Regions from separate parts of the Paenibacillus sp. FSL P4-0338 genome, predicted to be linked through region 2. Evidence: predicted binding sites of a transcription regulator. Region 2 holds the regulator's gene; the other holds the start of a gene.
What was found. The regulator Rex, encoded in region 2, represses fermentation and respiration genes when NADH is low (regulators of the CRP and FNR family bind a similar motif). The targets are predictions, from matches to a motif close to TTGTGAAATATTTCACAA.
Positions count from the first base shown of each region.

Region 1: a site for Rex is predicted at 9,567-9,584, ahead of qoxA (cytochrome aa3 quinol oxidase subunit II). Genes of this name have one in related genera too.

Region 1 covers NZ_JBBOCG010000002.1:1,013,238-1,024,654, forward strand. Annotated here, with positions in the region: gene MKZ07_RS28370 (ABC transporter ATP-binding protein) at 1-1,502, shown strand, start outside; gene MKZ07_RS28375 (ECF transporter S component) at 1,478-2,176, shown strand; gene MKZ07_RS28380 (methyl-accepting chemotaxis protein) at 2,313-4,022, shown strand; gene MKZ07_RS28385 (TolB family protein) at 4,148-5,275, shown strand; gene qoxD (cytochrome aa3 quinol oxidase subunit IV) at 5,402-5,695, opposite strand; gene qoxC (cytochrome aa3 quinol oxidase subunit III) at 5,697-6,293, opposite strand; gene qoxB (cytochrome aa3 quinol oxidase subunit I) at 6,290-8,239, opposite strand; gene qoxA (cytochrome aa3 quinol oxidase subunit II) at 8,284-9,300, opposite strand; gene MKZ07_RS28410 (polysaccharide deacetylase family protein) at 9,800-10,954, shown strand; gene MKZ07_RS28415 (TetR/AcrR family transcriptional regulator) at 11,044-11,417, opposite strand, start outside.
Region 2 covers NZ_JBBOCG010000001.1:2,552,181-2,563,597, forward strand. Annotated here, with positions in the region: gene MKZ07_RS11270 (DnaD domain protein) at 1-128, opposite strand, end outside; gene asnS (asparagine--tRNA ligase) at 153-1,448, opposite strand; gene MKZ07_RS11280 (acetate/propionate family kinase) at 1,470-2,678, opposite strand; gene MKZ07_RS11285 (3-hydroxyacyl-CoA dehydrogenase family protein) at 2,675-3,547, opposite strand; gene MKZ07_RS11290 (AAA family ATPase) at 3,680-5,182, opposite strand; gene MKZ07_RS11295 (hypothetical protein) at 5,175-5,717, opposite strand; gene MKZ07_RS11300 (aminoglycoside adenylyltransferase domain-containing protein) at 5,996-6,754, opposite strand; gene MKZ07_RS11305 (cell wall elongation regulator TseB-like domain-containing protein) at 6,988-7,509, opposite strand; gene MKZ07_RS11310 (amidohydrolase) at 7,539-8,840, opposite strand; gene MKZ07_RS11315 (redox-sensing transcriptional repressor Rex) at 8,830-9,480, opposite strand; gene dinG (ATP-dependent DNA helicase DinG) at 9,619-11,417, opposite strand, start outside.

The DNA.
Region 1 (11,417 bases), on a different contig from region 2:
CAGCGGTGGCTGCCGGGGAGATCGGGATGGTCTTCCAGAACCCGGATGCACAGATAGTGATGGATACGGTCTGGCATGAGCTGGCCTTCTCCATGGAGAATCTGGGGCTACCGCCTGCTGTCATGCGGACCCGGCTGGCAGAGATCTGTGGCTTGTTCGGGCTGGAGCCGCTGCTTTACCGTCCGGTACATGAGCTGTCAGGCGGACAAAAGCAGCTAATGAACCTGGCCTCAGTGCTGCTGCTTCAGCCCAAGGTGCTGCTGCTTGATGAGCCAACCTCCCAGCTTGATCCCGTTGCTGCGCGGGAATTCATTATGGCGCTGCAGCGGCTGAACGAGGAGATGGCGGTCACGGTGATCATCAGCGAGCACAGGCTGGAGGAGGTGCTGCCGCTGGCTGATCGGGTGCTGATGCTGGAAGACGGCAAGCTGCTGGCAGATGCCGCTCCCCGCTTGTTCGCCCGGCAGACCGGCAGCGGGGCCTTGACCTCGGCTGGGCGTTACCTGTCAGCCGCTTCACGCCTGCACTTGTCGCTCTCTCCGGAGGCAGATTCGACTGCGCCGGAGAATATTCCGCTGACCGTGCGTGAGGGCAGACGCTGGATACATTCCCTGCTGGCTAGAACGGACGCTGCCGCAGGCTTAGAACTTGTTAATAACTTGAATAGTCCCGACGTACCAGCCCCCCTAACTTCCCGCGTAATATCTGCTCAAGGGGCGTCTTCATCCCCAATCCCCGCCGCATCGTCTCTGCTCACCTGCCGCGAAGTGACCTTCCGGTATGAGAAGGAGGGCCGGGAGGTCCTCAGGAAGCTCTCGCTGACACTCAAGCAGGGGGAGCTCCTGGCAGTCATGGGCGGGAACGGCGCAGGCAAGTCCACCCTGCTGCATGTGCTGAACGGGCTGATGAAGCCGCAGCGCGGCAAAATAGAGCTGGCCAAAGGCAAGACTACCGGCCTGCTGGCGCAGAATCCGCTGCTCTATTTCAGTTATGATACAGTGGCTGAGGAGTTACAGCATATGGGCAGCTACGCCGGGTTATCCCCTGAGGCAGCAGCAAGCCGGATTGAGGCTTTACTCGAAGTGTTCCAGCTCCGGGAGGTGCTGCAGAGTCATCCGCATGATCTCAGCGGCGGGCAGCAGCAGCAGACCGCGCTTGCCATGATGCTGCTCATGAAGCCGGATATTCTGCTGCTGGATGAGCCGACCAAGGGGCTTGATCCAGCCGCCAAAGACAGGCTGGCCGCCCTGCTTCAGCAATTGCGCGGGCAAGGGATCAGTATTCTTATCGTAACGCATGATGTAGAGTTCGCGGCTAAGCATGCTACGCGCTGTGCGCTCCTGTTCGACGGGGGAATTACGGCGGAGGGCACACCGGCTGAGTTCTTCAGCAGCAATTACTTCTATACCACGGCAGTCAACCGGATGGTGCGGGACTGGCTGCCGCAGGCATTGACTATTGAGGATGTGATTCGCGCATGGCCCGCTTCCGCGTACCGCTGATAATTGCCCTGGGACTCTTCATCGCCGGGCTTGCGCTTACCGCAGCATTCACTGACCGGCATTATGTACTGCTTAGCGTGGTGCTGCTGCTGGCTGCGCTCCTGCCGCTGTTCATCCGGCTGGAGCGCCGGCCGCTACAGTCCCGTGAACTCGTGCTGCTGGCGGTGTTGTCAGCCATCGCTGCGGTCAGCCGGATACCTTTTGCCGCGCTTCCCGGGGTGAAGCCTGTGTCGGCCGTTGTCATCCTCTCCGCTTATGTCTTCGGGGCAGAGGCGGGATTCGTCATCGGTGCAGTTGCTGCGCTGGTCTCCAATATTTACTTCGGGCAAGGGCCCTGGACGCCATGGCAGATGTTCGCCTGGGGCATGACCGGACTTACAGCCGGGTGGCTGCGGAGGAGCTGGCTATTGCGTAAGCGGGCCGGACTGCTGGTGTTTGGCTTCATCTGGGGGTTCCTGTTCGGCTGGATTATGAATATCTGGGTCCTGCTCAGTCTGCCGGATGCCTTTAGCTGGCGGCTGGTTGCCGTTACGTTTGCCGCAAGCTTTTATTTCGATCTGGCCCATGCCTTGTCGAATGTATTCTTCTTAGCGGTGCTGGCCGGAGGCTGGACCAAGGTGCTGCAGAGATTCCGCAAGAAATATGGCTTGCTTCAAGAGGGAATGGAATTATAATTAATAGATAGCGCTTTACTAAAACGATATTTTTCTTCTTTTTTCGACATTTTTTTTAGCAGGGCCATCAACAATTCGATGTTATTCTCCGATAAATAAGGTTACAGCTAGATTCGAGAAGGCGGGATAACGGGAAATGAGACATCTGAAGATTAAGCATAAAATGATTGTACTGATAGCGGTGGTTATCCTACTGCTGATCGGGATTGGAACAACAGGTATTCTGACGACAACCAGAATGGCGGACAGGTCTGAAGAGACGTACAGGCAGAACCTGCAGCCGATTTATTTCGTAACGGAGATCCGCGGGAATAACCGGGCAATTGAGTCTTTTCTGCTGGAGGATCTGATTACCACGGATGACGCCAAGAAGCAGGAGCTGAAGGCGAGAATTCAGGAGAACATCCAGACGAACAATGAGCTGATGGCCGAACTGAGGAACATTGAATTTAACAATGAGAAGATTGCTGCTTATGTGAACGAATATACCTTGCTGCTGCCGGACTACCGCTCACAGCGTGATAATATTATCCACCTGGCCGATAACGATCTTAACGACGAAGGGTATCAGGTGTTCACGGGCCAGACCTTTAATGAGCTGCGTGACAAAATGGTCAGGCTGCTTGAAGAGACAGCGACGTTATTCATTCAGGATGCGTCTGCCCATAACACACAGACCATAGAGAGTGCCAAGAGCTCTGTTACACTAAGCAGCGTTCTGATTGTGCTGGCCTTGCTGCTCAGTATTGTCCTCAGTATCATTATCACACGGCTGATTACAAGACCGCTGAAGGAATTGCAGGGGCTGATGAAGCGGGCGGAAGAAGGGGATCTGACGGCCTCTGCCGCTTACCGGTCCAGGGATGAGATCGGCCAGATTAATACCTCGTTCAATACCATGCTGGACGGCTTGAAAAATATGATGCGCGGCGTCTCGGAGAGCGCCGAGATTCTCTCGGCTTCCTCCCAGCAGATGAGCGCCAGTGCCGACCAGACCGCACACGCCTCACAGATGATCGCTGAGACCTCAGGCGAGATCGCGGCCGGATTCGATGTGCAGGCAGAGAGCATTACCCTTACTACGCAGTCTGTACGGACGATGTCTTATGAGATTGCCGAAGCCCGGCATAGCGGAAATGAAATGACACGCCTGATGGAACAGGCTGCCTCCTCCACGGAACGCGGTGTGTACGCAGTAGAGCAGATTCTGGCCCAGATGCGGGAGATTGACTCCAGTGTCTCGGCGAGCCGGCTGATTGTGGGCAACCTGGGCAGCCTGTCTGAAGAGATAAATACGATTATTACAACCATCAATGAGATTGCGACCCAGACCAATTTGTTGTCCCTGAATGCTTCTATCGAGGCGGCACGGGCGGGTGAGCATGGCCGTGGCTTCGCAGTAGTTGCCGGTGAGATCCGGAAGCTGGCGGAGGCTACCGGATCAAGCTCGCTGCAGATTACGGAGATCATTAACCATATCCGTCAGCAGACCGCCAGTGCCGTTGAATCGATGGAGCAGGGCTCCGGGATTGTCTCTCATGGCGTAGCACAGAGTGAAGTGGTATCGGAAGCCTTTACAGCGATCCAGACCTCCATTCAGGCGGCCAGTGAGCAGACAGAGCAGATTACAGAGGTTATCGGCCATGTCGCGCAAGAATCGGAGGAAGCAGCCAAGTCTATGTCGACGGTGAATGAAATCTCGCGCAAAGGCGCCGCAGACGTTCAGGGCACCAGCGAAGCAAGCCTGGAGCAACTGACCGCGATGGGAGAGATGTCCTCTTCCGCACAGTATCTGGCTACCCTGGCCGAGGATCTGCAGAAGCATCTGGCAAGGTTCCGGCTGTAACTGCTATAATAGACACGAGCCTGGCCCGATTCGGCCGAGGAACCCTGGAGATTCCCGGGCATCCTCAGCGGAGCCGGGCTTTTGAACGTATTATTATTATTAACCTCAGGGAGGCGGTCTCTATAATGAATAATCGAACATGGAAGCTGGCGGTAGTTCCAGCCTTGTTAATGACACTTGCAGCTTGCAGCTCGAATCAGGCTAGTACTCCGGCGGTTAGCCCCAGCCCGCAGCCAACAGCAGCTCCTGTAGAAGCGTCTGTCCAGCCGACGGAAGGGCCGAAGGCTACACCGGCACCTGCTGAAGCTGCTGGCGTAAAGGTTGGGGAAGTTAAGCAGTATGAGCAAATCGCGATTTCCGACTGGAAAGATGATCACACCATTGTCGTGTCCAAGGCGAACGATAAGCTTGGGCCGATCGCCTCGGGAGAGCTGAAGGGGTCTTATCCGCAGAGCCTGTATTTCTTCCATCTGGATACCGGCAAATACGATTTGATTACTGAGAAGGCGAACATGATGCTGGGGGATGCCAAGCTATCCGCCGATCAGTTGTTTCTGCTGTATAGTGAATTCTCCCTGGGCGATCCTGTCTACAATGTAATGGACCTGGGGTCCAAGAAGACCTTCACCATCAAGGGCGATACCATTGCCGGGGCAATGGGAGCCGAGTGGGCAGATAAGGATACAGTAGTGGGTCCAGCGTACAGTGGCGGCGCTTATACAGCGACTACTTCTATGAAGATTGCGCCGGTGGAGGGACTGGGCGGGGAAGGCCTGATTGTTGTAAGACAAATCAAGAATAAGATCTATTACACCAGTAATTCGAATGACTCGCTGCACACCCTGAACCTGAATACTAAGGAAAAGGCAGACCTAAATATTCCAGGTACCAGCAGCGTAAACCCTTCGCCGGACGAAGAACAAATGCTGATCCTGCAGTATAAGGAGAATACCCAGGCGCTGCTGCTCAGCGGCACAGACGGTAAGAATCCGCGGACCCTGGTGGAAGGCGCTGAACTTGGGTCCGTCTCCTGGTCTCCAGACCAACGTCTGGTCGCCTATAGTGTAACTATTGAGGAGAAGGGGACAACGAAGAATACCTTATATGTCTACGACCTGTCTTCTGATAAGTCCGTTCAGATTGCGGAGAGCAACGGGACGATGACCACCTCATGGAGCCCCAATGGCAAGCAGCTTGCGTATACGGAGCGGGATGACAGCGGCAGCAGCAGCAGTATAGTACAGTTAAAGTAGAACATCAACATGATGGCAATCTTTAAAATCCAAAAAAAGCGGTCCGCACCGGTAAATCTACCGGATACGGACCGCTTTTTTTATAGATTACTTGAAGGAGCATAACGCTCCTCTGCTTCTTAGGTGCTAAGCATACCAGCCCCATACGAAGATGAACAGGGTGCCGAAGATGGTGACCAGGGCCACGAACATGGCATATGCGATGTTGATATACAGTTCTTTTTTGGAATCGGCCGATTCTCCGATGTGCATGAACACAAACAGCTGCAAGGAAGCCTGGATTAGCGCTGTGATTAGCAGCACCACCATATTGGCACTGGAGGACAGGTCTCCATAAATAACAATCAGTGCAGCGGCAGAGAGGACCAGAGAGGCTACATAACCCATCACATGCTTAATTGGGAATAGTTGCTTCATCATGTCACATCAGTCCTTTCAGGTAGACGAAGCTGAAGATAAAGATCCAGACCACGTCTAAGAAGTGCCAGAACAGGGAGAAGATGAACGTTTTGTTGGCGGTAGCGGGAGTAATGCCGCGCTTCCACAGCTGAATCATAATGCCAATTCCCCACAGCAGGCCGAAGCTGACGTGAAGACCATGCGTTCCCAGTAGTATGAACAGACTGGAGAGGAAGCCGCTGGTCTGCAGGGTAGCTCCTTCATGCACATAAGTGAAGAACTCGTCGATTTCGATACCGACAAAAGCAAGACCCATCACCAGCGTAATCGCCATGAAGACCATCATAGCTTTCTTGTAGCCATGCCGCATGGCATGGACAGCCAGACCGATAGTGAAGGAACTCGACAGCAGGAGGAAGGTCTCCATCAGCACCGGGCCGATCTCGAACAGCTCGCTGCCGCTCGGTCCGCTGGCATAGCGGTTAACCATTACGAAATATACAGTGAACAGCGTAGCGAAGAGAGGGATCTCGGCTCCGAGAAAGACCCAGAAGCCGAAGATCTTGTTACTGTTCTCTTCCGTTGAATATTCGAGCGGCTTGGACGCATCTATTTTCATACAGTCTCACCCCGCATCAGTTTCTTTTCTGTAGCTATAACCTCTTCTACAGGAATGTAGTAGCCTTGGTCCTTATCGAAGGACATGAAGGCCAGCACGACCAGGATTCCAATTCCGGCAACAATCGCCGGAATCCACATGCTGAATACCAGGAAGAAGCCAAGGAAGAAGAAGACTACACCCAATATGAACGGCTTGCCGGTATTGCTTGGCATATGAATCTTGGTGTATTTGGTGTCTGTATACAGCGGGATATTCTCCTGCTTCGCAGACCATAGAGCATCACGCGTCTCAACCTTAGGCACAATCGCAAAGTTGTAGAGCGGAATCGGGCTATGCGTAGCCCATTCGAGCGTCCGGCCATCCCAAGGATCGTTTGTTGTATCTCTTGGCATGTAGCGGGTACTCCAGTAAATATTGTAGACCAGGATCACGAAGCCGATGGCGAGACCGACAGCCCCGACGAAGCTTAGCATATTGAGCGGACCGAAGCCTGATTCCTTAGAGTAAGTGTACAGACGGCGTGTCATTCCCATCAGTCCCAGGAAGAACATTGGGAAGAAGGTTACGTTAAAGGAAATGATGATCCACCAGAAGGCATGCTTGCCCAGCCGTTCGTTCAGGCGGAAGCCGAACACTTTAGGGAACCAATAGTGGAACCCGGCGATGACGGCGAACACAGCACCCGGAATCAGCACGTAGTGGAAATGCGCAACCAGGAACATCGTGTTGTGATACTGGTAATCGGCGCTGGCCATCGCCAGCATGACGCCCGTTACCCCGCCGATCGTAAAGATCGGGATAAAGGCTAGAGTATACAGCATCGGGGTCGTGAAGGTAATCCTGCCCTTTCGCAGGGTGAATAGCCAGTTGAATATTTTGACCCCGGTAGGTACTGCTATGGCCATCGTTGTTATCGAGAAGAAGCTGTTGACCATGGCACCTTGACCCATCGTATAGAAATGGTGCGCCCATACGAGGAAGGACAGGAGCGAGATGATCAGCATACTGAATACCATGGAGGTATAGCCGTACAGGTTCTTCTTCGAGAAGGTGGCGATAATCTCACTATAAATACCGAACGCCGGAAGGATTACGATATAGACCTCCGGATGTCCCCAGACCCAGAACAGGTTGGCCCAGAGCATATCCATCCCGCCGTTGGCCATCGTGAAGAACTGGGAGCCGAAGAGGCGGTCGAACATCATCATCGCCAGCGCTACGGTAAGAACCGGGAAAGCAAAGACAATAATAACGTTGGTGATCAGTACGGACCAGGTGAACATCGGCATCTTCATCAGCGTCATGCCTGGTGCGCGCATTTTGAGAATTGTTACGATAAAGTTAACCCCGGTGATCAGCGTACCGATACCGGATATTTGCAGAGCCAGAGAGTAGTAGTTGTTCCCTACGGTCGGGCTGAATTCAAGACTCGCCAGCGGGAAGTACGCTGACCAGCCCGCATCCGGCGAGCCGCCGATGACGAACGAAATGTTCAGCAGCATGGCGCCCATGAAGAAGAGCCAGAAGCTGACGGCGTTCAGCCGCGGGAAGGCAACGTCCCGTGCACCGATCTGCAGTGGAATGATTACGTTCATCAGACCGATGATGAACGGCATGGCCATGAAGAGAATCATGATCAGACCATGGGTGGTGAAGACCTCATTGTAATGCTGTGCATCGAGGAATTTCATTTCCGGCGCAGCCGTCTGCAGACGCATCATCATTGCATCTACACCGCCGCGGAACAGCATCAGCAGCGCGGCGAGGATGTACATGATCCCGATTTTTTTGTGGTCAACCGTAGTCAGCCATTCGCGCCACAGATAGCCCCATTTCTTGAAATAGGTAAGCCCTACGAGAATCCCGATGGTTGCCAGTGCAATACTGATCATGGCCCCGTATATCAAGGGTTCGCCGTGAACCTTAAATTTGTCCAAATCCATTAGGGTAGCTCCTTTCAGTGTGTTGCATTAAGCTCGCAAGAGAGCTAGTGTCCTTCATGTGTGCTTTCATCTACAGCTGAGGTTGGCAGCGGCTGGTCCAATTCAGGATCAGGCTTACTATCGAATTCCGTTCCGCTGGACGGCTCTGGAGAAGGATGAAGCTCTTTGTTATCCTGATGCTCCTGATTGCCGTTGTCCATATCCATCTCCTTGCCGCCGCCGCTCATATGCTCGCCGTGGTCTCCAGGAGGCGGGCTGAACTCCAGATGGGTGGAGGAATACGTTTTGCGTCCGAGATAATCCGTGGCCAGCAGGCCCTTGAATTCTTCCTCAGTCAGCTTAGGCGCAGTTTCCTTCACTTCCTTCACCCAGTCCTCGTAACCCTTGTTACTCAGGACAAGCGCTTCGAATTCCATGTGGGCGAAGCCTTTACCGCTGAAGTTAGCGTTCTTTCCGATATAAGAGCCTTCTGTATCAGCGGAGAGATGAAGCGTTGTCAGCATGTCGCTCATGGCGTACTTTTGGCCGGCAAGCTGTGGAATCCAGAGACTGGTAATGGTGCCGAATGAGTACATTCTGAATTCTACCGCACGATGCACCGGCATATTCACGTAGTTAACCGTCTCGATCCCTTCCTCAGGGTAGCTGAAATGCCATTTCCAGTTGGAAGAGGAAGCATAGATGACCAGCGGAGTCTGATCTTGATAGTCCGCAGCCACATTCTCCACTTCGTTAGTCGTCTTGACGGTAACAACGGACAGGAAGGCTACGATGATAATCGGAATGATAATCCAGATGGCCTCCAGTACCTTGTTGCCTTCCTCATGTTCAGGGATGTAGCCCTCATTACTCTTCTTCGCACGATATTTCACCAGTACAAAGATATACAGAATGTAGACAACAGCCAGAACCCCGAGCATTACAAGAATAGAGAGCAAGATGGTGTCAGATAACGTCCTTGCAGACGGCCCCTTCGGGTTCAAAACAGCGATTGAGCTGCATCCCGGCAGGAGAAGGATCAGGCTTAAAAACAAAGCGTATAACGGTCCCTTTTTTTTCATATAGAACTCCTTCCTTCAATACTACTTTTCATTCGCCGTTCATTAACGGGAGTACATTGATCTGTATCTATAGTAAGAACTACTTACCCATAATGCAAAATACATATTTTGTATAAAAGTATAAAAAAGACCTTAAAAATGGCGAACAAGTTAAATATGTGTGATCAAATTGTTACAACTCCCTAAGGGTATGATAAAGATCACTGTAGTGGCGCACTTTAGCTAATTTTAAGGTTGTTCAATTTTTGTTCAAAATATCGATATTGTTATTAATATTGTCACAATTATTCTGCGCCAAAAACCGCTGATTTAACCGTGTAACGCTTGCTGTGACAGCATTCGACGAGATTTGCGTGCTTTCTGAAAATGTTGGCGAACCCTCATTTATCATTGCACAAGAGTAACAATTTTTTAGCTTCCGGTTACAATCTCTCAAATTACGTTGAAAGTATATATGATAAAGTAATAGATAAATATACATAGATTGGAGACTGCTGCTGTGCGTATCAAGAAAATTCTGCTCTTATTCATGTCTTTATTCCTAATCATGGGGCTTGTGCAGGTCCCGGCTAATGCTAAAGGTGATAGCGCTATTCTTAAGCTCGGAGTCAACGATAAATTAAGTAAGGTTGAAGCTGTTTCCGTAAAAGGCACCTATTATGTACCGCTGTGTGCACTTGCGGATGAGCTGAAATGGACCCTTACCGGAATGACGGACGGAATTCAAGTAGCCGGCGGAACGGGTTCGCTTACCCTGCTGAGCAAGGACGGAGGTGCCGTGCTTAAGGATGGCACTACTGTGCCTATGAGCACTTTCGTGCAGGACGGCAAACTCATGGCTCCGCTGAAGGTTAGCGGGTACCTCGGGTATAGCATTTCCTACGCGGGAGATAAATATTTACTTCGTGTGAAGGACGGCTCGGCGCAGCTTACCGATGCAGTGTTTACCGATAAATATGCTGCCGACCTGAAGCCGAAGGCTCCAGTGGCTCCAGTGACTCCTGCCACTCCCGTTACACCCACTGAGCCGGGCAAGCCGGGCCGGACCGTATACCTGACCTTCGACGATGGCCCGTCAGCGACGACTGGTGAGTTGCTGGATATCCTGCACAAATATGACGTACAGGCGACCTTCTTCATGCTGGGGAACAACATGAATGAGCATCCCGCCCAGGTAAAGCGGATTGCTAAGGAAGGCTATGGCTTAGCGCTGCATGGTGTGACCCACCGCAAGGAGAAGTTCTATGCCTCTCCTGCAGCGGCGCTTGCCGAGATGTCAGGGGCCAATGCAACATTGAAGAAGCTGACGGGAGTAAGCACCCCACTGATCCGTACGCCATACGGAAGCAAGCCCTATTTCACCAAGTCCTTCCGCGATAAAGTCCTGACGCAGGGATACCATCTCTGGGACTGGAACGTGGATTCCTATGACTGGAAATACAAACAGAACAGCGACAGAATCTATAACACCGTGATGGATCAGGTGAATAAGCTGAAGGCGTCCAAGACGAATCCGGTAATTCTGATGCATGACCAGAAGGCTACACTCAAGGTGCTGCCGCGTATTCTGGAGAAGCTGAAGAAGGAAGGCTATACCTTCAAGCTCATTACGAAGGATATGGAGCCGCTCAATTTCTGGAAGGATAAACGCTGATCCGCAAGGGTCAATAAAGAAAGAGCAAGCTGCGGGGTACCTGCAGGCTTGCTCTTTTTTTGAGGAAATGTATAGAGAAAAGGCAGTTGTTACTTATACAGATATTGCACCAGCATATGAACCAGCTCTGACTTCAGCCGGTCCACAGCGATCCGCTGCGGCGAGAAGGAGATAAAGTCTACAATCGCGCTCACTGACTCGAACACAATGATCGAAGCTGCCTCCGTATCTTCGGTCTTCAGTTCATCCTGTCCCATCTGAAGATAGGTCAGCGTCTTGAGCCGGCCGGACTCGTACTGGGCATCCATCAGCTGCTTGATAGCCTCATCGCTGTGATACATAATATTCAGATCCTTATGGTACCCGATAAATGCCTTATGCGCGAGCAGAAGCGTGTCTATCAGATGCAGGATCAGGTCCGTACGTTCAATCGTATTGAAATTAATCTCTGCCATCGACCGCT
Region 2 (11,417 bases):
ATGGATTCACTGCCGGTCAGATTCAGCTTCCGGTAATATTTCAGGAGTGCATAAGGAATGACGGCCATTCCGTTCTCCAGGCCGAAGGCTACGCCCTCGCCCCAGGTATTCCAACCTTTTCCGTCCATACTTAAGCCCCCTTTCCCTATTCTTTAAGGGTAAAGACGGTACAGTGTACGAGGGAAGGCAATCGTCTCACGGACATGGTCCAGACCGCAGATCCAGGCTACTGTGCGCTCCAGCCCCAGACCGAAGCCGGAGTGCGGAACCGTGCCGTAGGTGCGCAGATCCATGTACCATTTGTAGGTGTCCATCGACAGGTTATGTTCCTTGAAGCGGGCTTCCAGCAGCGCCGGATCATCAATACGCTGTGATCCGCCGATGATCTCCCCGTAGCCTTCAGGAGCGATCATATCCGCACACAACACCACTTCCGGACGATCAGGATGCGGCTTCATATAGAAAGCCTTGAAGGAAGCCGGATAGTGGGTAATGAAGACCGGTCTGTCGCTCATCTCGGCAATCGCCGTCTCATGAGGAGCCCCGAAATCATCGCCCCAGGCAATTTCATAGCCCTTTTCATTCAGGAACTTAATCGCATCGTCATAGCTGATACGCGGAAATGGTGCTTTGATGTTCTCAAGCTTCGAGACATCGCGGCCCACCGCTTCCAGTTCAGCCCGGCAATTCGTAAGTACAGATTGTACCACGAAGCTGATGAAATCCTCCTGCACGCACAGGCTTTCTTCATGATCGGTGAAGGCCATTTCCGGCTCAATCATCCAGAACTCAATCAAGTGGCGGCGGGTCTTGGATTTCTCAGCCCGGAAGGTTGGTCCGAAGGAATAGACACGCCCCAGCGCCATAGCAGCAGCTTCCATGTACAGCTGTCCGCTTTGGGTAAGATAGGCGTCCTCTTCAAAGTACTTGGTGTGGAACAGGTTGGTCGTGCCTTCTGCTGACGTTGGTGTCAGAATCGGCGGGTCCACCTTCGTGAAGCCGCGCTCATTGAAGAACTGCTGAACCGCGCGGATAATCTCCGCACGAATCACCATTACCGCCCGCTGCTTGGAGGAACGCAGCCAGAGATGACGGTGATCCATCAGGAAATCGACGCCATGCTCCTTAGGTGTGATTGGATAATTCTCGGTAAGATGCAGAACTTCAATGCCCGTAACCGTCAGCTCGTAGCCTGACTGGCTGCGGGGCTCCTCACGGATGATTCCGGTCACATACAGCGAGCTTTCCTGGGTGAGGCTCTTGGCATCATCCCAGACCTGCTCAGGGACTTCTGATTTCACCACAACCCCCTGGATATAACCGGTACCGTCGCGAAGCTGCAGGAACTGAATTTTACCGCTGGAGCGCTTGTTGTTCACCCAACATCCGATGACAACAGTCTCTCCGACATGCTCATTCACGTTCTTGATTACACTTTTGTTAGCCATGCCTACTATCTCTCCTCTAATTTAGCCGTTAACACCTTGCACAATACGATAGGTATCGCGTGCGATCACCAGCTCTTCGTTCGTTGGAACCACAAGCACCTGTACCTTGGAATTGGCAGTAGAGATACGCCGCGGATCACCCGAACGGACCTTGTTGGCTTCTGCATCCAGCTCGATTCCGAGGAACGTAAGATTGTTCAGTACTTTTTCACGCAGCAGGGAAGCATTCTCGCCTACACCAGCGGTGAATACAATTACGTCTACCCCATTCATGGCAGCTGCATAAGAACCGATATATTTACGCAGACGATACTCGTACATTTCAAAAGCAAGCGTCGAATTAGGCTCGCCTTTCTCCGCACCGTCAATAATATCACGCATGTCACTGCTCACGCCAGAGATGGCCAGAAGTCCGCTGTGCTTGTTCAGCATGGAGTTCACTTCACCGACGGACAGCTCTTCCTTGTTCATCACATAAGGAACAATTGCCGGGTCAAGGTCGCCACTGCGCGTACCCATCATCAGGCCTTCCAGCGGAGTCATCCCCATCGAAGTGTCAACTGAAATTCCGCCGTCCACTGCAGTTACACTGGCACCGTTGCCGATGTGGCAGGTGATAATCTTAAGCTCGCCAAGCGGACGGTCCAGATAATCAGCAGCTGCTTTACTGACGAAATCATGGGAGGTTCCGTGCGCGCCATAACGGCGTACTTTGTATTTGTTGTAAAGCACTCTCGGAATGGCATACATATAAGCCTTCTCAGGCATCGTCTGGTGGAAGGCGGTATCGAACACAACGACCTGCGGCACACCGGGCATATTATTCTCGGATGCGGTAATCCCCATCATCGCAGCCGGGTTATGCAGCGGCGCAAGGTCGAACAGCTGGCGGATCTTGGTCTTCGCATCGGCATCGACCAGCGCGGAGGATTTGAAGAATTCCCCCCCGTGCACTACACGGTGGCCCACTGCATTAATCTCATCGGTGGATGCGATAACGCCATGCTCTTTGTCTGTCAAACAAGCAAGCACTTTACGGATTGCCGTATTGTGCTCCAGAATTTCGCTTACTTCGGTTACTTCCTGCTTGCCGGTCGGCTTGTGGTTCAGAATGGAGGAATCCATACCGATACGTTCTACCAGCCCTTTGGCGAGTACAGATTCATCTGTCATATTGTACAACTGGTATTTCAATGAGGAACTGCCGGAGTTAATTACTAAGATATTCATATACGGTCACCATCCTTGTCATACTTGAAGAAGCCTTCGCCCGATTTCGCACCCAGTTGTCCTGCACGCACCATCTTCTTGAGAATGGTCGAAGGACGGTACTTAAGCTCGCCGTATTCACGGAACATGTTCTCCAGTGCGGCAAGAACGGAATCCAGACCGAAGCGGTCTGCCATTTCAAGCGGCCCGTTCTGGAACTGGTAGCCGATGCGCATAGCATCATCAATATCTTCAGGGGAGGCAACCCCTTCCTGGAGCACATGCATAGCCTCGTTAATGAACAGGCAAATGAGGCGTGAAGATACAAATCCGGGGGATTCGTAGATCATAACGCCTTTTTTCTCAACAATCTCATCGACAAAGGCTTTGGTATCTTCAAATGTGCTGTCCGAGGTTTTCAGACCGCGCACGATTTCAACCAGATCCACCTTACCTACAGGGTGTATGAAGTGCATGCCGATAACGCGTTCCGGATACATTGTAGAGCTTGCAAGCTCAGTCAAGCTAAGCGTTGACGTGTTGCTGGCAAGAATAATGTGGCTCGGACACACCTGATCGAGCTGATTGAATACCTTTTGCTTGGCTTCCAGATCTTCAACGATGGTCTCAATGACCATATCGCATGAGCTCAGTTCAGCGAAGTGTGTAACCTTCTGGATACGGGCCAGGATCAGCTTCTTCTCCGCCTGGGTAATCGCCCATTTCTCCAGCTGCTTGTCGAGACTGGTCTCGATCATTTCGTAGGAGTAGTTCAACCGTTCTGCAGTTTTTTCCACCAGCATGACATCCAGGCCCTTGGCTGCCAGCATTTCGGCAATCCCTTGTCCCATTGTGCCTCCGCCGATGACACCGATCTTCTTAAAATTCATGTAAAAGTCTCCATCCTTTCAGGTATCTATACTTCTGTATTGTACCTTGTCTGTCGAAAAAAATAAGTAGCCCGACATATAATGATATCTTAGCATGTCTGAAAAGTAAAAAAAAATAACCGGCATAAAGAATTATGCCGGTAAAAGGACACTGTCACGAAATTGACAACGAAATTGCTCTCCGGAGAGAACTTCTTCCTTCATTAAAATGTCAAGAGAGTAATCAAATATATTTTTCTGTTTCTCCAGCAGGTCATTCGTGCGGATCATCAACTCGTCCAGTATTTTACTATTTTCCTTCATTAATTCTTCAGTGGTAACCATTTGCAGATTCGCAATGCCGAGCGAGGTGAGCCCTGACTTCATCATGGTCTCTACGATATTCAGCGCCTGATCGAAGTCTCCACGGGAACCGGTACTGCGTCCTCCGTAATACATCTCTTCGGCAGCCGCTCCGCCCAGGGCAATCATGATCTGGTTCTCCAGGTAATCCTTCGTGTACAGATACTGCTCGGTCTGCGGATTATGCCGGACATACCCTAGAGCCTGGCCGCGCGGGGTCAGTGTTACCTGACTAACGCTTCCGGGGCGCAGCAGCTCAGCCATAATAGCATGTCCAAGCTCATGGATCGCTACCCTCTTCTTCTCTTCATGGTTGGTCTCACGGTCGGTCTTCTCACCCATCATGACCTTGTCGATCGCCATCGACAGATGACGCTGCTCCACCAGGGTCAGATTCTCGCGCATCATGTAGATCGCGGCTTCATTCATCACGCTCTCCAGCTGCGCACCCGAGAAGCCGTAAGCTTCTTCGGCGATTTTATCCAGATTCACGGTGTCATGCAGCGGCTTGTTCTTGGCATGCAGGTCGAGAATCGACTTGCGGCCCTTCTTGTCAGGCATATCCACCTGAATATGGCGGTCAAAACGCCCCGGGCGCAGCAGCGCAGAATCAAGCATCTCCTTGCGGTTCGTTGCGGCTACCAGCAGAATGCGCGGGGTATCATTGTTATAAATCCCGTCCATCTCCGTCAGCAGCTGATTGAGGGTCTGATCGTATTCACGCTGCTGTCCGCCTTCGCGTTTCCCGCCGATAACGTCAATTTCATCGATGAAAATAATGGCACTTTGCTTATTCTCCTTGAGTGCGCGTGTACGGGCATCCTTGAACAAATCGCGCACGCGTCCGGCACCGACGCCGACATACATCTCGACGAATTCACTGCCTGAAGCAGCTACAAATACAGAATCGGTGTAATGCGCCGCAGCCTTGGCCATCAGCGTCTTCCCGGTTCCTGGAGGGCCGGTTAACAGAATTCCTTTGAGCGGACGAATCCCGAACTTGCTGATTTCTTCATGCCGGATCAGGAAGTCCAGCGCTTCACGCAGCTCCTGCTTGGCATTGTCCTGTCCGCCGATCTCTTCAAAGGTTAGCTTGGAGGGACCGTTCTTCTTACGCTTCTTATCTGCACCTGCATTGACCGTCAGACCGCCGCGGGCATGGGCAATGAACAGGAGCGCGGCAACCATGCCCATCGCTATAATTACAGGAAAGATATTAATTCCCACAAAAGCCATAAAAATCAGCATGACCGGAACAAATCCGGCTACAACCTCTTTCCAGTACTTAGGCATTGTTCCACACTCCCATCTTGGCTGCTGCACGCGGCAGAATGATGAATTTGCTCTCTGTGCCGTTGCTCAGGCTTACATAGACATTGTTGTCGTCAATCTCTGTGGTAGCTGTAACGCCGCTGTACTTACTGTCCTGCTCCTTCAGTCCGTCCAGCTTCGCTGGTATCAATGTATATTTCCGGCTCTCCATAGCTTCTGCTACAGAGAACATCGCTTTATCCCAATACTCATCCAGCAGTTCACTCGGCTTCTGTTCCACATCCAGCTTAAGGGTCCTGCCGTCAATAGCGGTGCTGCCTTCTCGTGATACATACTGCACCAGCTCACGTAATTTCGTGCCCGGCTGCAAATCCAGTTTCAAAGTGACCTCATTGCGTTTAATAGTAATATGGGAATCCTTCACACCCTGGTAGGATGATACCAGCTTCTGCAGCGGCTCCTGCACCGCGAATTGACGGTAAGAATACCAGCCACCAAACAATAATGCAGCAGACAGCAGAGACGTTAGCAGCACAGGCATAAGACGAAGTTTCAAGAAACGTCCTCCTCTCAATAATGACCAAGCTTAACTCTATAATAAAGACCAGCCAGCGTGTCTAGCGCCAATCCGAGACTGACATGCTCTTAAGCATGTCTTGATACAAGTAGTAGTATATCATAGGTGTATATACGATTTTACATAAAGTTGTGAATATATTTAAAATTTTTGATACTAATTTCTGGATGTTTCATGAACCATGAAAAAACGGCAGCTCAGATTTATATCCTGAAATGCCGCTGCTACTTTCATATTCCGGCGCACACTACATCCGGCTAACGCTCAATTTCAGCCATCATATATTCCGCAAAATCAGTTAATAGCTCCAGTTCATAGCCTTCGGCGCCAGCACCGCTATATTCCTTAAGACACCGTCTAAGCAGCCCGTGGAAGCGTTCCGGCAAATGCTGAAGTCCCCAATCCCCGCCTTCCTTCTTGGAAGAGACATGACCTTCCTGCACATAGTAGAGTACCCTGCATAGATTCAGTGTGTAATAGAGTGGAGCATTCCCAATATTCTGCGGCGCATCATCGACATCCCTGATAATGGAATCCAGATAGTACCTCTGGTCTACCGGCGCAAAGGCCTCGCGTATCGGCTCCCCGTACAAGATAAACCCGCGATGGTAGACTACTGCAAAATGTGCCGCCAGATCAGCATCCTCAAAGCCGCCGCACAGATAATTCTTATCGGTTCTATACCGCTCTAAATGAGCTTCTGAAAAGTGAAATTCAAATGGCGTAGGATACACAAAGTTATGCAGGTATGTCTTCAGGACGATAGACAGTTCAATTCCGCGCTTATTCGGCAGACTGTCATGAAAGGCTACGATACGACCGGCAAGGCTATGACTGACCTCTGCGGGGAGCTTGTCCTCTACTACAATGAGCAGATCAATATCGCTTGAATCCGGTTGAAAACAGCCCATGGCCAGGGAACCGTGCAGATAAATCCCCGACAGATTATCCCCCAGCTCTTCCTTAAACAAATCCACCGCCTGATCCAAATATGCTAAAACTTCCAATTTCTTCATCCTCCTTGAGAGACATATATGCAGGTTGGCGATAGCATTCGAGGAATACAATCAGTATATCAATTCAAGTATATTAATCGATGTATCTCAAACCATATATCTCCATTAAGCCACAGTTCCCCGTCTGCCACCAGTCCCAGAACAGTTCCAGATTATTTTCGACATGATGGATACAAAAAAACGGAAGAACAGATAATCTGTTCCCCCGCATGTTATTCTGCTGAGCGCTTAGCTTAACGGTTGGGCAAACTGTACCCCTCACCGATGGCGCTGCCATCCTTGAAGCGGTAGAAGTTGTAATAGAATCGCCCGTCTTTTTTGTAAAATAGCTGCCAGGCATATTCCCCGTTATATACACCGGGCAGCAGCCGTTCGATCTTCACGTCCGGTAACTGATCGGCTATGATTCCGCGCATTTTCTCTTCGGAAGTGCCTTTGCTCAGCTCTTCAGCATACAGGTCGTTGTCGCCTCCGGCAGGCTTGCCCTCCAAGGTGAAACGGACCCACACCATCAGATCGGTCCCGGCTTCATTTTTGCCGGTTAGCACCCAGTAGATCTCATTCTCATTCCAGACGGATTTCTGAGCCTTGGTTACCTCCGTTAGTCCGGCACGCGTCCGGGCCAGCTCCTTGGCCTCATTCCGCTCGTTCCACTGGTCCTTCATAATGTAGGCATAGAACTGGCTTAATCCGAACAGAAGGAGCAGCACCACGGTAAGCCCCAGCCAGATCCATTTTCTCCTCTTCTTCTTCACAACGCTGCTTCCTTTCCCGTTCTCCTGAATTACCGTTTAAGCAGGCTCTCGAACGTCTCCTGTGCTTTGCGGCGGATAGCTTCTTCATCCAGTGTCAGGCATTGTCCATGCTTCACAACCTGCTGGCCGTTCACCCATACATGCTCCACATCCTTGGCACTTGCCGAATAGACGGCATGGGAGAGCAGATCGGTATGCGGCAGCAAATGCGGCTGGTCAATATCAAGCGCGATGAAGTCGGCCTTCATTCCTGCTGCAAGCCGGCCTACCCCGCTTAGGAAAATAGACTGAGCCCCGTATTCCGTGGCCATCAGTAGCGCTTCAGGAGCCGGTACCGCTGTAGGATCACCGCTTACGCCCTTGTGGATCAGAGCCGCCAGCCTCATCTCTTCGAACATATCCAGATTGTTGTTGCTTGCCGCGCCGTCTGTACCCAGGGAGACCTTAACCCCGGCTCGCAGCAGCTCAGGAACACGTGCAACCCCGCTGGCCAGCTTCAGGTTACTGCCGGGGTTATGCGACACGCCAACGTTATAGCGGGCCAGAATCCCGATCTCTTCATCGTTCAGATGAACCCCGTGGGCAATGAGCGAAGGACGGGTGAACATCCCCAGCTTCTCCAGATGTGCGACCGGACGAAGGCCGTAGTCAGCCACGTTCTGCTCCACTTCATGGCGCGTCTCGGACATATGGGTATGCATCGGCAGGTCCAGATCATGGGCAGCCTGCACAAACTTCATGAAAAACTCTGGAGGACAGGTGTACGGAGCGTGCGGTGAGAGCATAGTTGTAATTCTGCCGTCAGCCTTGCCGTGCCAGTTACGGGCAAAAGCAACCGCCTCAGCGAGCTTTGCTTGCTGTACCTCTTCCGGGCACAGCCCAATTACGCCGCGCATCAGCACCGCACGAATACCGGACTGCTCCGTTACTTCCGCTACCCGGTCCATATGATCATACATATCGAGGAAGGTGGTTGTGCCGCCCTTCAGCATTTCCAGTACGGACAACGAGGTTCCCCAATATACATCATCACCAGTGAATTTCTCTTCCATCGGCCACATCTTCTCCTGCAGCCAAGTCTGAAGCACCATATCGTCGCCGTATCCGCGCAGCAGTGACATGGCCGTATGCCCATGGGTATTGACCAGACCCGGCATGAACAGCAGACGGCTGCCGTCTACGACCTGAGCGCCATCCTCCACTACCGGCTCAGCTTCACCTATGTAAGTAATCAGATCATTCTCCAGGGTCATATACCCGCTTAGAACCGGCTTGTCGCTGCCCGGAACCAGGAAGTGCCCGTTCTTGATTATCGTGATCTTACTGCTCATCTTCTGCCTCATCCTTTCCATCATGCAAATAATAGGCCAGGCTCTGCAGATCTGTGGTGAAATCTGCGGCATGAATCCGGATATTGGCAGGCGTCTTGAGAATAACCGGTGCGAAGTTCAGAATCGCCTCAATGCCGGAGTCCACAAGAATATCAGCTACATTCTGGGCTTCGCTGTCAGGTACGGTAATAATCCCGATGCGGATGCCCTGCGAGCGGATTGTGCTGCTTAACTCCTCCATCGGCTGCACAACCAGCGAGTTGATCTGCTGGCCCACCTTCGGCGGGTAGGCATCGAAGATCGCAGTAATCTTCATCGTATCCTTCAAGTAAGCGTTGTAGTTAGACAAGGCATGACCGAGATTACCGGCTCCAACCAGTGCAACATTAATTTGCTGGTCAAGCTTCAGGATATGGCGAATCTTCTCAATTAGATAGGATACATCGTAGCCGATACCCTTCCTGCCAAAATCACCGAAGTAAGCCAAATCCTTACGGATCTGGGCGGGATTCAGATCAAGCTTCTGGCCCAGCTCCTGAGAAGAGACTGTGGAGATTTCACGTTTTTGGAGATCGTTCAGGAAACGCAGGTACACTGGGAGCCTGCGCACGACGGCCTCCGATATTTTATCCGATTTCATGTATTCTCCTCCTTAATAGTTGTGTTATACCCGTTCAATTATAGCAACCGTGCCCCCCGCCTGCCGGATCGGCAGGACAGGGCGGGAACGGATCTTCAGGTTAATCATGACTTATTAATAATAGCAATAGCAGATGAATTAGGAAACCCCGCCGTCTTCCAGCCATTCGGCAATTCTCGGGACCATCTGCTCGGTGAGCATATGCTCCATCTTGGGACCGGGGAGTGAATACAGGAAGTACTTTCCGTAATGCGATTCAATTACTCTAGTATCGTACACAATTACGATGCCCCGGTCCTGCGCCGTGCGGACCAGCCGCCCGAAGCCCTGCTTGAAGCGGATGACTGCCTGCGGCACGGACAGCTTCATGAACGGGTTCTTCTTCTGTGCCTGAAGCAGCTCCGACTTCGCTTCTGCCAGCGGGTGATTCGGCGGCTGGAACGGCAGTCTGACAATCGCCAGGCAGGTCAATGCTTCTCCCGGAATATCTACCCCTTCCCAGAAACTGCTGGTACCGAGCAGGACCGAAGCCGGGCTGTCCTGGAAGCGGCGGATCAGCTTGCTCCGGCTGCCGCCCTCCACACCTTGTCCGAGCACCGCGATATCCTGGGAGGCAAGCGCCTCCTTCAGCGGGTCATAGACCTGGCGCAGCATCTTGTAGGAGGTGAACAGCACCAGCATTCGCCCTCGTGTAGTTACAGCAGTCTCGGCGAGGGAATGAACAAGCGTGTCCACAAAACGGGCATCCCCTATACTTCCCTTGACGCTCGGGAAGTCGCGGGGAATGACCAGCAGAGCCTGCTCCCGGTATTTAAACGGCGACGGAAGCAGCGCTGTCATCAGACGCCCCTGCTCCGCAGCTTCACCAAGGCCCAGGTTATCGATCATGAACTGGAAGGACTTATCCACGGATAAGGTGGCCGAGGTCAGGACAATACTCTTCTTCTTGTCGAAGAACAGCTCCCTGAGCTGGGTACTGACATCTACAGGAACGGCATACATTTGCAGCGACTTGCCTTTATAATTACCGCTTCCCTCCAGCCAATACACGATATTCTCATCGTTCAGGCCCATGAAGAAGCGGATCTGCTCTCTAATGGATGCCAGATCCTTAAATAACCCGCCGATATCGGTCACAAGACTGTCCGAGGAGGATTGGCTGTCCGTGTCACGCATCTCACTGAGCATCTTGTCACCCTTGCGGATGATATCGCTCAGACTGAGGTTCAGCGTATTCTCAAGGGCCGCCAACTCCTCCCAATCCTTCGGCTTCTTGCCCGGCTGCAGGCGGGCCACCAGCTGGCCTGCTTCACCGGCTCCGGCATCGCTGCGCTCGGGCAGCAGGCTGAAGAGCCGGTCGCTGAGCGCATCCCAAGATTCCTTCACCGTCAGCAGATCGGGATAGATCCGGTCGATCACGCCGCTCCATTCGGAAGCCTGCTCACTGCCCGAAGACTGCAGACTCTGGCGGAGGGCAGGCAGCTGCCCGCTCCGGCTATCCTTATAGAGGCGGGTGAGGGTATGGGCGAATGTGAAATATTTCATCTGCATGCCAAGATGCTTGCCGGCAATATCTTCCAGATGATGGGCTTCATCAATCACAAGATGATCGTAAGCCGGAAGTAGCTGATGCCCGGCTTTGACATCTGCGAACAGCTTGGAGTGATTGGTGACCACCACATCAGAGATCCCGGCTTCATGCTTGGCCCGGTGGTAATAGCATTTGCGGAACCAGGGACAAGCCCGTCCCAGGCAGGAGTCGGTATCACTGGCTACAGTCTCCCAGAAATCGCCGCCCCGTCCGCTTAAGTTAAGCTCCTCATCATCGCCGGTCGTCGTCTGGGTCAGCCAGACAAGCATTTGCGCAGCGGTGAGCGCTTCTTCTCTTGGACTCGTAAAGTCCTTTTTATTCATTCTATGTTCGAACTTGCGCAGAC